DNA from 3 places in the Psychrobacillus sp. FSL W7-1493 genome. Region 3 is predicted to be linked to each of the others. Evidence: riboswitches for the same ligand, from Rfam matches in the RefSeq annotation. Region 3 holds a riboswitch; each other region holds the start of a gene.
What was found. Region 3 has a riboswitch for lysine ahead of MKX96_RS07695 (aspartate kinase). Riboswitches for the same ligand answer to the same signal wherever they lie in the genome.
Positions count from the first base shown of each region.

Region 1: it holds a riboswitch for lysine, as region 3 does, so the genes downstream of both, MKX96_RS06245 (Na+/H+ antiporter NhaC family protein) here and MKX96_RS07695 (aspartate kinase) in region 3, are expected to answer to the same signal.
Region 2: it holds a riboswitch for lysine, as region 3 does, so the genes downstream of both, MKX96_RS00490 (transporter substrate-binding domain-containing protein) here and MKX96_RS07695 (aspartate kinase) in region 3, are expected to answer to the same signal.

Region 1 is NZ_JBBOSB010000001.1:1,242,581-1,246,626, forward strand. Features, by position in the region: gene MKX96_RS06235 (bifunctional metallophosphatase/5'-nucleotidase) at 1-210, shown strand, start outside; gene yunB (sporulation protein YunB) at 253-1,023, shown strand; lysine riboswitch at 1,074-1,258, shown strand; gene MKX96_RS06245 (Na+/H+ antiporter NhaC family protein) at 1,347-2,918, shown strand; gene lipA (lipoyl synthase) at 2,988-3,935, shown strand; gene MKX96_RS06255 (YutD family protein) at 3,957-4,046, shown strand, end outside.
Region 2 is NZ_JBBOSB010000001.1:99,123-103,168, forward strand. Features, by position in the region: gene MKX96_RS00485 (M23 family metallopeptidase) at 1-629, shown strand, start outside; lysine riboswitch at 765-947, shown strand; gene MKX96_RS00490 (transporter substrate-binding domain-containing protein) at 1,075-1,911, shown strand; gene MKX96_RS00495 (amino acid ABC transporter permease) at 2,016-2,777, shown strand; gene MKX96_RS00500 (amino acid ABC transporter ATP-binding protein) at 2,795-3,529, shown strand; gene MKX96_RS00505 (alpha/beta fold hydrolase) at 3,698-4,046, shown strand, end outside.
Region 3 is NZ_JBBOSB010000001.1:1,512,580-1,516,625, reverse strand. Features, by position in the region: gene MKX96_RS07700 (YslB family protein) at 1-304, shown strand, start outside; gene MKX96_RS07695 (aspartate kinase) at 696-1,913, opposite strand; lysine riboswitch at 2,116-2,291, opposite strand; gene uvrC (excinuclease ABC subunit UvrC) at 2,335-4,046, opposite strand, start outside.

The sequences.
Region 1 (4,046 bases), 270 kb from region 3:
GAAGAAGATGTAGATGGAAAACCACTCATTAAAGGGGAGCCGTTAATGTTAAACGAAACGTACCGGCTGGCGACGCTAGACATGTTTACATTTGGATTTTTCTTTCCTTCTTTTAAGACCGCGAAGAAACAATATATTATGCCGGAAACTATACGAGATGTTGTAAAATGGTATGGAATAAAGGAACAACAAGATAAGTGTAGGGCATAATAGACCTCCTCGTTACATAAAAGTAATGAGGAGGTTTTTTCGTTGTTTTATCGCAAAAAGAAGAAGCGTTTCATATTTTTTAGCACTCAACGCAAATTAGCCATCTTTTTAACATGCTTTTTATTGTCAGTGGCTTGGGTATTTTATTATATAAATGCGCAACTTACTCCCACTTATTTACAATATGCTGAGGTGCAAACTAACAAGATTGCCTCTATGGTAATAAGTAAGGCGATTAACTCGCGTACGGCAAATGTTCTAGATGTAAACGATATTATTGAAGAGGTTCCTTCAGATAGCAAAAATATGGTCACAACCAAATTCAATACAGAAATTATTAACCGAGTGCTATCTGATACAAATAGTTTGGTTCAATCTCATCTAGAGCAAGCGGAGCAGGGGAATCTTTCTAGTCTTCCATACTTGGATGATATTGAGTATGATAAGCAAACAATGGAGGATCAAGGCGGGGTTGTATTCTTTGTTCCGATGGGGCAGGCTACGAATATTCCTTTAATAGGAAACCTTGGTCCGAAAATACCTATTCGATTCCATGTGATCGGAAACGTTCAGTCAAATGTGGTGCCCACTATTACCGAGTTCGGTATTAATAATGCGTATGTTGAAATTAGTATCCATATTAAGGTGAATGTACAAATCATCGTCCCGCTTGCTAGTAAAATGAGTGTAGTGGAACAGAATATACCGGTAGCCATGGGTCTAGTACAAGGGCAGGTTCCACACATTTATACAGGTGGGGATGGGTCGGCTGCTCCATCGGTGGAGGTACCTATACCGTTACCGGAAGATTAAAAAAACTTCATTTTTCTTAAATTACTGTTAGAATAGATAAAAATGAATAATAAATAGGTAGAGGCCGCATTACTTAATAGTATGTTACGGAAGGGTGACTCCAACGATCGTAATAGAAAGGAAGTTGTGCCGAAACTAAGTATGTCTAGTCAATGGCTGCTTAGTTGGGGTTATTTTGAACAAGAATAACACTGTCATTTATATGGGGACATATAGATGGGGAGCTACAAAAGTGAAACAAAGTGTTATAACTAAAATTTCATGTATAAGCCAACCTATAAAATACTATAGGTTGGCTTTTCTATTTTTAAGGAGGAACAGTTTTGGAGAATACAATTTTTTCGTTAGTGCCACCGTTATTGGCAATCATCATGGTTTTAGTGACTAAAAGGGTTTTGTTATCCTTAGGAGCAGGTATTCTCTCTGCAGCCTTACTAGTAGAGGGATTTAGCCCTGTTGGATCTTTGTTAATGTTATGGAATTCCTTTAAAAGCTCCTTCTGGGACGGGGGATTAAATGTATATAATATTTATATTTTATTGTTCATTCTCTTGTTAGGTGTAGTAACAGCTTTTGTCAGCCTGTCGGGAGGAAGCACGGCTTTCGCTAATTGGGCGATTAAGCGGATTAAAACGAAAAGAGGATCTAGACTATTAACAGCCTTTTTAGGAATTATTATTTTTGTGGATGATTATTTCAATGCATTAGCAGTAGGGCAAATCGCAAGGCCAATTACGGACTCGCATAAGGTTTCTCGTGCAAAGCTAGCTTATTTCATAGATTCTACATCGGCACCTATATGTGTGATCTCACCAGTTTCTAGCTGGGGAGCATTCTTAATTAGCCAGCTAGGTGTTATCTTTACAACACATGCTGTGACAGAATATACTCCGTTAGAAGCTTTTATTACAATGGCACCAATGAATTTCTATGTTATAGCTACTATAGCGATGGTGTTCTTTGCCGCATGGACAGATTTTGATCTGTTTGAAATGAAAAAGCATGAAAAACGTGCGAAGGAAACAGGAGTATTATTTGATCCAAATAAAACAAACCCGGGAGATATGGAAGGAGATTTTCCAGACAATCAGTATGGAAAAGTTTTCGATTTATTGCTTCCAATAATCTCTTTAGTAGTGGTAACGTTGGGATTGATGTTCTGGACAGGTTATCAGTTGTCTGGAGGAATTTTAGATATTTTTGTAATCTTTGAAAACACAGATGTTCCTTTATCCTTATTTATAGGTGGATTGGTAGCAAGTATTTTATCCTTCCTGTTGTACGCGCGCCAATTCAAGGTGAACCCAGATGCTAATATGCGCTACGTGTGGAAGGCGTTACGTACAGGTGTTCAATCTATGCTCCCTGCCATTATGATTCTTGTATTCGCTTGGGCATTGTCTTACCTCATTACAGCTTTAGAAACAGGTGCATTTCTTGCAACGATTGTTACAGAAAACAATGTTCCCGTTGGAATCATACCAGTACTACTGTTTGTGCTGACTGCCTTCATGGCTTTCGCTACAGGTTCTTCATGGGGATCGTTTGGTATCTTGCTTCCTATTGGTGCAAGTATTATCATGGCGATTGATCCGCAGTTACTGTTACCAGTATTAGCTGCTGTATTAGCAGGTGCAGTATTTGGAGACCACTGTTCTCCAATTTCGGACACTACTATTATGTCAGCTACAGGAGCTGGAGTTAATGTTATTGATCATGTAATGACACAGCTGCCTTACGCAATTATTAGTGCAATAATAGCTGCAATCGGATACTTAGTATTAGGATTGACAGGCTCTGTCATGATAGGATTAATAACAGTAGTAGGAATCCTCATTCTACTATTTGGGTTTTGGACCCTTAGTAATAAAAGCGGGAACAAGCATTCTATTTAGCTTTTTTAGAAGGTTGTTTGAATTCAAATAATATGGTACATTGACAACAGTGAAGTCAGATTATTTGAAATGGGGGATGGAATCGTGACATCATGTAAGCCACCAAAAGAACAACATGAGCGTAAGCCTGAATGGCTCAAAATAAAGCTAAATACGAATGATGATTATAAAGGCTTAAAAAAACTAATGCGCGAAAATAATTTAAATACTGTGTGTGAAGAGGCAAAATGTCCTAATATTCATGAGTGCTGGGGATCTCGTCGAACTGCAACATTTATGATTTTAGGGGCAGTTTGTACAAGAGCATGTCGTTTCTGTGCAGTAAAAACTGGCCTTCCAAATGAACTAGATTTAGCGGAGCCAGAACGTGTGGCAGATTCAGTTGTTATTATGAATCTTAAGCATGCTGTAGTAACGGCTGTAGCAAGGGATGACTTAAAAGATGGCGGCTCAGAGGTTTTTGCAGAAACAATCCGTGCAATTCGAAGAAAAAATCCTTTTACTACAATTGAAGTTCTTCCATCGGATATGGGGGGGATTGAGCAAAACATCCGTAACATTATGGATGCGAAGCCAGATATCTTAAACCATAATATTGAAACGGTACGCCGATTAACTCCAAGAGTTAGAGCACGTGCACAATATGACCGTTCTTTAGAATTATTAAAGCGTGCGAAGGAAATGCAGCCAAGCATTCCTACGAAGTCATCGTTAATGCTAGGTTTAGGGGAAACATTTGAAGAAATCATTGAGGTTATGGATGATTTACGTGCAAACAACGTTGATATTATGACAATTGGTCAATATTTGCAGCCTACGAAAAAACATTTAAAGGTACAAAAATATTATTCTCCAGCTGAGTTTGGAGAATTGCGTAAGATAGCAATGAGTAAGGGCTTTTCACATTGTGAGGCAGGCCCACTTGTTAGAAGTAGCTATCATGCAGATGAGCAAGTAAATGCTGCTGCGAAGCAAAGACAGCAACAAGGTGAGGAATTACTAGCTGTTCAAGAGTAATAGCTAATGGATGGTGAATGTATGATAATAGCAGAAGGCTTCACTTATGAAGTAATAGAAGATTACCGAGATGCGTTTAAAGAGGAAGCTTTTTTGGAGCGTTACAGTGAG
Region 2 (4,046 bases), 1.4 Mb from region 3:
TTAAAGAAGAATGGCTTGTTTTCTGGGGTGGGACGAATGAATTTCTTAATTATCATTACGTTTATGAATCTCAGCGCTATGCATATGATTTAGTGAGGATGAAGGATGGTCAGACGTATAAGGATAATAGATTACTCAATGAAAGTTACTATGCTTTTGATAAAGAGGTAGTTGCGCCAGCAGACGGTAAGGTAGTAAAGGTTATGAATAATATTGTAGATAATATTCCCGGAGAAATGAATGAAAAAGAACCAGCCGGAAACTATGTCATTTTGGAGCATAAAAATAGAGAATATAGCTTGCTTGCGCATTTTAAACAATATTCTATAGTAGTAAAAGAAGGAGACGCGGTGAAGCAGGGACAAACAATTGGCCTTTGTGGAAATTCTGGAAACTCCTCTGAGCCTCATATACATTTTCAGGTGATGGATTCGTCTGATTATGTGAACTGCCATTCTATACGTATAAGTTTCAATGATGGGATTGAGCCAATTCAAGGCGATACAGTAACGACATACAAACCGAACGAAAAGTCAAAAATGGATGTCTTTGATAAAGTGGAAAATACATTTACTTTAGCAGATTTTTTCTTATTTATTCCCCGTATTATTGGTTCATTTTTTAAATAAGACTGTTCGTTTCTATTTAGAATAATGAAGTTATAAAAATAGTAATATTTTGATTAATCAATAGAATGTTTGTTGACAGATGAAAATCTCTATTGTAGACTATGAACAACTAATTGAATATAACCTCGCTTTTATAAGTGAGGTAGAGGCGCGATATTTAACAGTCCTTAGAGGAGCTTGAGATGCTTAGATACTAAGGAGAAGGAAATGTCGCCGAAGCTTGTAATAAACTCATTATTACATGCTGGGTCTGCAGTGAAGAATTGCAGGACTGTCCGTTATAAACGTCCCGGTTTATAATGGTGTGCTATCTCATGGGGAAAAGTAGAGGATTTAGGGCAACCATACATTATGACCTGAGTCTACCTCAAGTCTTTTTTTGTACAGTTGTCCTTTTTGTATGGTTGCATACATATAATAACTTTAAAAAAGGAGATTACTAGAGATGAAAAAGAGACTATTTACATTAACATTTTTACTATCCATTTTTTTATTGCTTGCTGCTTGTGGAACTAAAGAGGAAGAAAGCAGTGGATCAGCATCTGCTCAAGATACATTTACTGTAGGACTTGAGGCAGGATATGCCCCCTTCAACTGGACTCAAATGGACGACAAAAACGGTGGAGTAAAATTGGACGGTAACGCAGAGTATGCTGGTGGATACGATGTAGAAATTGCTAAAAAAATTGCAGAAGGCTTAGGTAAAGAACTGGTAATCGTTAAAACCGAATGGGACGGTCTAGTTCCAGCTTTAACTTCGGGTAAGATTGATGCAATTATTGCTGGAATGTCACCAACAGCAGAGCGTAAAAAAACAATCGATTTCTCTGAAAACTATTATACTTCCAACTTTGTTATGGTTGTAAAAAAGGGCGGAAAATTTGAGGGTGCCACTTCCATTCAAGACTTTAATGGAGCAAAAGTCACAGGCCAATTAAATACTTCTCACTACGGAGTGATAGACCAAATTAAAGGTGTAAAAAAACAGCCTGCATCAGATAACTTTCCAGCAATGCGTGTAGCACTGGAATCTGGTATGATCGACGGTTATGTATCTGAACGTCCAGAAGGAATTAGTGCTTCCTCTGCAAATGACAACTTCAGCATGGTTGAATTCGAAGAAGGATTTGTTGCAGATGAAGAAGAAACAGCTGTTGCAGTAGGATTGAAAAAAGGTAGCGATTTAACAGATAAAATAAATGAAATATTAGCAGGAATTTCAGAAGAAGAGCGTCAAGAAATTATGGATAATGCTATTTCCAATCAACCAGCTGCAGAATAAGTATACTAACGGCTGCTAATAAAAGCAGCCGTTTCATTTTTTAAAGTACTTACGCAATTGGTTAGTGGATGTTCGAGGCAACAGAAAGTGTAAGGAGGAAGACAATGAGTTTAGAATGGATTATCTCCATTATCACCAATAACTGGCCGATGTTTTTGCGTGGAGCAGGAGTAACCCTGTTGATTTCTATTATAGGAACTATTGTAGGAGCAATCATTGGATTATTAGCAGGCGTTATTAGGACCATCCCACTACCTGAAAAGAGGGTAAGTAGATATTTTTTAAAGCTGGTTAATCTTATTCTGTCCATCTATATAGAATTCTTCCGAGGGACACCAATGATCGTCCAAGCTATGGTCATCTTTTATGGATCATCACTGGCCTTTGGGTTAGATATGGATCGTTTACTAGCAGCAATTTTTATTGTATCTATTAATACGGGAGCGTATATGGCTGAAATTGTTCGGGGGGGAGTCATTTCAATTGATAAGGGACAATTTGAGGCATCACAAGCGATAGGGATGAATCACATTCAAACTATGCTATATGTTGTGTTACCCCAGGTTATCCGTAACATACTTCCAGCAACGGGCAACCAATTCATCATTAATATTAAAGATACCTCTGTTTTAAATGTGATAGGGGTAACGGAATTATACTTCCAAACGAAGTCTGTAGCTGGAAACAATTTCAGATATTTTGAGTCATTCTTTGTAGCTTGTATTTTATACTTCATCATGACGTTTGCGGTTACATTAATTTTACGACATTTTGAAAAGAAACTAGATGGACCCGAAAATTACACTGTCATTGGTCAGCCTATGCAAATGGCTGTACTGCCAAAAGGTCCTTATGAAAACAAGTAAACAAAGGAGGAGCAAATATGGAACACGTAATTGATATTCAACATCTAAGCAAATCCTTTGGAGCACATGCAGTTTTAAAAGATATAAATTTCTCTGTAAAAAAAGGTGAGGTTGTATGTATCATAGGCTCTTCAGGATCGGGCAAATCAACACTTCTGCGATGTGTTAATTTATTGGAAAAGCCTAGTGGGGGACAAATTATTTATAAAGGAAATAATATTTTAGATAATAAGCATGATATCAATTCCTATAGGACAAAGCTTGGTATGGTATTTCAGCAGTTTAATTTGTTTAATAATCATAATGTATTAAGCAACTGTTCAGTTGGACAGGTAAAGGTATTAAAACGTTCTAAGGAAGAAGCCGAAAAAGTTGCGATGAAATATTTAAAGGTGGTAGGCATGGATGGCTACGTCAATGCTAAGCCAAAGCAATTGTCTGGTGGACAAAAGCAGAGAGTAGCTATTGCACGAGCTTTGTCTATGGATCCTGATGTAATGCTGTTTGATGAGCCTACATCTGCACTTGATCCAGAAATGGTCGGTGAGGTATTAAAAGTTATGAAAGAGCTTGCGAATACTGGCCTGACCATGTTGATTGTTACGCATGAAATGGAATTTGCCAAGGAAGTCTCTGATCGTATAGTCTTCATGGACAAAGGAGTCATTGCAGAGGAAGGACCTCCAGACCAAATATTTAACCATCCTTTACAGGATCGAACGAGGGAATTTTTAAAAAGAACAAGGAAGTAGACTCTAGGATGTTAGTAGCATTTCATTCTTTTACCTAGAATAAAATTCAATAAAATAGTATATTGGTAATATATACATTGGTTAAATTATCAAATCTATGTAAGGCTTCCCTTTCAAAAGAAAAGGAAGCCTTTTATATAAGGTATGAAATAAACTAGAGGTGTTCCTATGAGTGAAGTATTAAAACGTAATAATGTAAAAGTAATTGGAAATAAGGAAAAAGTAATCATGTTTGCGCATGGCTTTGGATGTGACCAAACGATGTGGAGGCATATTATTCCTTCATTTTTGAATGACTATAAAATTGTATTATTTGATTATGTTGGTTCCGGTGAATCGGATTTAAGTGTTTATAATGCAGAGAAATACGCCTCGCTTAAAGGCTATGTCCGAGACGTCTTAGACATAGTAGAGGCATTGGAATTGAGAGACGTTATATTTGTAGGTCATTCGGTAAGCTCCATGATTGGTATGTTAGCAGCGATTCAAAAGCCGGATGTTTTTCAGAAGTTGGTTA
Region 3 (4,046 bases):
AGGTAAGGACCTTGCTCGAAAGTTTCCACTCTATTCAATGGAAGAAGCCATCTCTTTCTTCCAAGAGGCTGGCTGGGGAAGGCTGGAGTTAGATAAAACATCAAAAGATTCGGCCCATTACACACTTGAAACATACAATCTTCCTCAAAGTGGAATCAATAGATGTCACCGATTAGAGGCTGGCTTTCTCGCAGAGCAGAAGCAAAAAATAGATGGCTATGAAACCGAATGCTATGATGAGTTTGTTAAAAAAACTGGATTGGTTACTTTCCATATTAAATGGGACTTAAAAAGTAAACGCTAAAGATACATAAAGAGGAGGATGGGGGCAACTTGCATCCTCCTCTCTTTTTTTAACTTAAGCTTTGTTAAAGTTATTGGTTGATTTTGACTAACATTTCTTTTTTATAGTGACTGTAAACAATAAAAAAAGGGACATTCAAATGGCTATTAAGCTCTTTATCGATGCATTAAAGCTGTTCTCATTTATTGAATGGAGCGACAGACGGCGACTCCTGTGGGATGAGTGAGACAGATAAGACATTACAACCACGCGCGTAAGCGATGGGTGATGGCTTATCGCTCACCCCACGGAAAGCGTCCGGCTGGCGCGGAAATCAATTTTTACACTCTGATTTAAAGATTTCTTTACACATAAATCAACCCTACCCTTTAACATAGCCTTAACTTATTACTTAATTTATAGCCAAATCAAATTCATCATGGAGTGCATTCGCTGCTTGAATCATATTGCCTTGAGGCACTACAACTGAAACCTTTATTTCTGAGGTACTAACCATTTTAACTGGTATGTTTTCCTTGCTTAATCGGTCGAACATTTGTGCAGCGACACCAGGATTAGATACCATCCCTGAACCTACAATAGATACCTTAGCTAAACCCACCTCAAAATCTGCAAAGGTAAAACCTAGATTCTGTTTAGTTTTCTCTAAAACGTGAATTGCTTCCGAAAGAGATTCTTTTTTTATAGAAAAGGAAACGGTAGGCTTCATTCCTTCGACAATCGACTGGACAATAATATCTACATCAATATGGTTATTGGCAAGGGTAGTAAATATGGAAGCGAGTGAACCATTAAAAGGCACTGTATACTCAATCGTTAAACGTACTATATCTGATTCAAAAGCTACCCCTCGTACTACTAAATTATTCTCCACATCTACTTCCTCCTTTAAAATGGTTCCTTCCGTTTCTTCATAGCTTGAACGTACTCGTAATGGAATCTTATAGTTCTTTGCAAATTCCACTGCTCTAGGGTGCAGTACTCCAGCTCCTAAATGAGCTAACTCCAGCATCTCATCATATTCTAGCTGTTCTAGTTTTCTTGCATGAGATACGTAGCGTGGATCTGACGTATAAACGCCATCTACATCCGTATAAATATCACAAATGTCTGCTCCGATAGCTGCAGCTATGGCGACGGCTGTAGTGTCTGACCCTCCTCTTCCTAAAGTAGTAATCTCCCCTAATTCCGACATACCTTGAAAGCCGGCCACAATTACTACGCGATTAGCCATTAAATGCTCATTTATCTTCTGGCCATCCAATTGTTTTATTTTTGAATTTCTATGTACTTCATCTGTAACTATTCCAGCTTGCCAACCCGTCAAAGATAACGTCTCCACTCCAAGTGAATTTAACTGAATAGCAAGTAAGGACATAGTTACTTGTTCTCCTGTAGCAAGCAACATATCCATTTCTCTTTTTGTTGGATTGTTAGTGATTTTACTAGCCATTTCCGCTAAGTCATCTGTTGTTTTTCCCATGGCAGATACAACTACGACGATATCATGTCCTTTCTCCTTTTCTAGTTGTACCCTTTTTGCTACGTTACCAATTAACTCCATGGAGCCTACAGAGGTTCCGCCAAATTTCATCACAATTTTACTCATTTACCTATCTCCCCTTTATCTCCTTGAGCGGACAACAAGAAAAGCGCAAGCGCCTATCCCTGCCCCGACAGGCAAGGCGCTGGAACTAGACATCAACTTATCCACAGGTTCATAATCTTATAATTTCCTAAACAATAAAAAAAGCTTCCCACATATTTGCGGAAAGCTAACTCTTCTCATACACGGTCAAAAATGATTGCCCATGTGAGATAGCCCTCCAGAATATATATTCTGACAGTCCTGCATCTCTTAAATACAGAACCAACATAGGAAAGGAAAAGCTTTTCTATGTTTCGGCGAACAACCCTTTCCTAATCGGTCGTAGGATCTTTCATCCTCTCGATTAGTACTCTTGCAATTCGCACCTCTATCTTCACTGTTTGAATAGTGAATATTAAATTGTTTTAAAGATAACATAAGATTATTCAGAAGACAATAAATTTTTCTGAAAATGAGCCATTAGATTATCAGCTAATTTACTTGGGAGTCCAGATTCTATTAGTTCTTCTCTTGATGCAGCTTGCATTCGTTTGAGGGAGCCAAAATGCTTAAGAAGCATTTTCTTACGTTTTGGACCTATTCCTTCAATTCCATCTAACGAGGAGGCAATTGTATGCTTCCCTCTCTGTTGTCGATGGAAAGTAATTGCAAATCGATGGACCTCATCTTGAATTCTTTGAAGAAGATAGAATGCTTCACTCGTTCTTTTCATCGGGATAATCGCTAATGGGTCACCATATAACAAGGAGGATGTTTGATGCTTGGCATCTTTCGCTAGTCCTGCAATTGGAATATCTAAGCCAAGTTCATCCTCGATAATTTCTCTTGCTGCTTCTATTTGTCCTTTACCCCCATCAATAATGATTAAATCAGGTAGAGGCAATCTCTCTTTTAGTACACGAGTGTAACGTCTACGAACGACCTCACGCATAGCGCCATAGTCATCATGCTTTGCTGCAGTTTTCGTTTTATACTTCCGATAGTCTTTTTTATATGCTCTGCCATCAACGAATACAACCATGGCAGAAACCGCATCGGTACCGTGAATATGAGAATTATCAAAGGCCTCAATTCTGCTTGGCATGGCAATTCCCATAAGACTACCTAGTTCTTCTACTGCCCCTACAGTTCGTTCCTCTTGTCGTTCAATCAAATGGAACTTTTCTTTCAAAGCTATCGCAGCATTTTTTTGAGCTAAATCCACTAGGTTCTTTTTTGCACCCTTTTGAGGAATAATAACCTTCATTTCCAACAACTCAGAGGCTAACTCTAAATCAGTCGTATTAGGTACAAATATTTCCTTTGGTTTAATATGCTCTGGTTTGGAGTAGAACTGACCTAAAAAGGTAAGAAATTCTTCCTCCGGGTCACGGTAAATTGGGAAAAGAGAAACATCTCTTTCTATCAACTTTCCTTGACGCACAAAAAACACTTGGACACACATCCATCCCTTATCTACTGTGTATCCGAAAATATCACGATTTGTGAAATCATTCATCGTCATTTTTTGTTTTTCCATCACTTGATCGATATGTGCTATTTGATCGCGATACTCTTTTGCACGTTCAAACTCCAGCTGCTCTGCTGCTGCATTCATTTTTTCAGTTAGCTCTTTCTTGACCGCTGCATGGCCACCGTTTAAAAAACTAGAGATTTCATGAATAATTTCGGTGTACGTTACCTCTTCAATTTCTTTCACACAAGGGGCAAGGCATTGTCCGATATGGTAATACAAGCAAACTTGACTAGGTAGCTTTTGACACTTTCTTAATGGATATAATCTATCCAGTAATTTTTTTGTTTCATGAGCGGAATGAGAATTTGGATATGGTCCAAAATATTTCCCCTTATCCCTTTTAACCTGTCTCGTAATAATGAGCTTAGGATTCTTTTCCCCTGTAATTTTTATATATGGATACGTTTTATCGTCCTTAAGCATGACATTGTATTTTGGATCATGCTTCTTTATGAGATGGAGTTCTAGAATTAATGCCTCTAACTCGGACGATGTAACGATATATTCGAAGTCGACTATTTCTTGAACTAATCTTTGAGTTTTTCCGTCATGTGATCCCGTAAAATAAGATCGTACACGATTTTTTAATATCTTTGCTTTACCTACATATATAATGA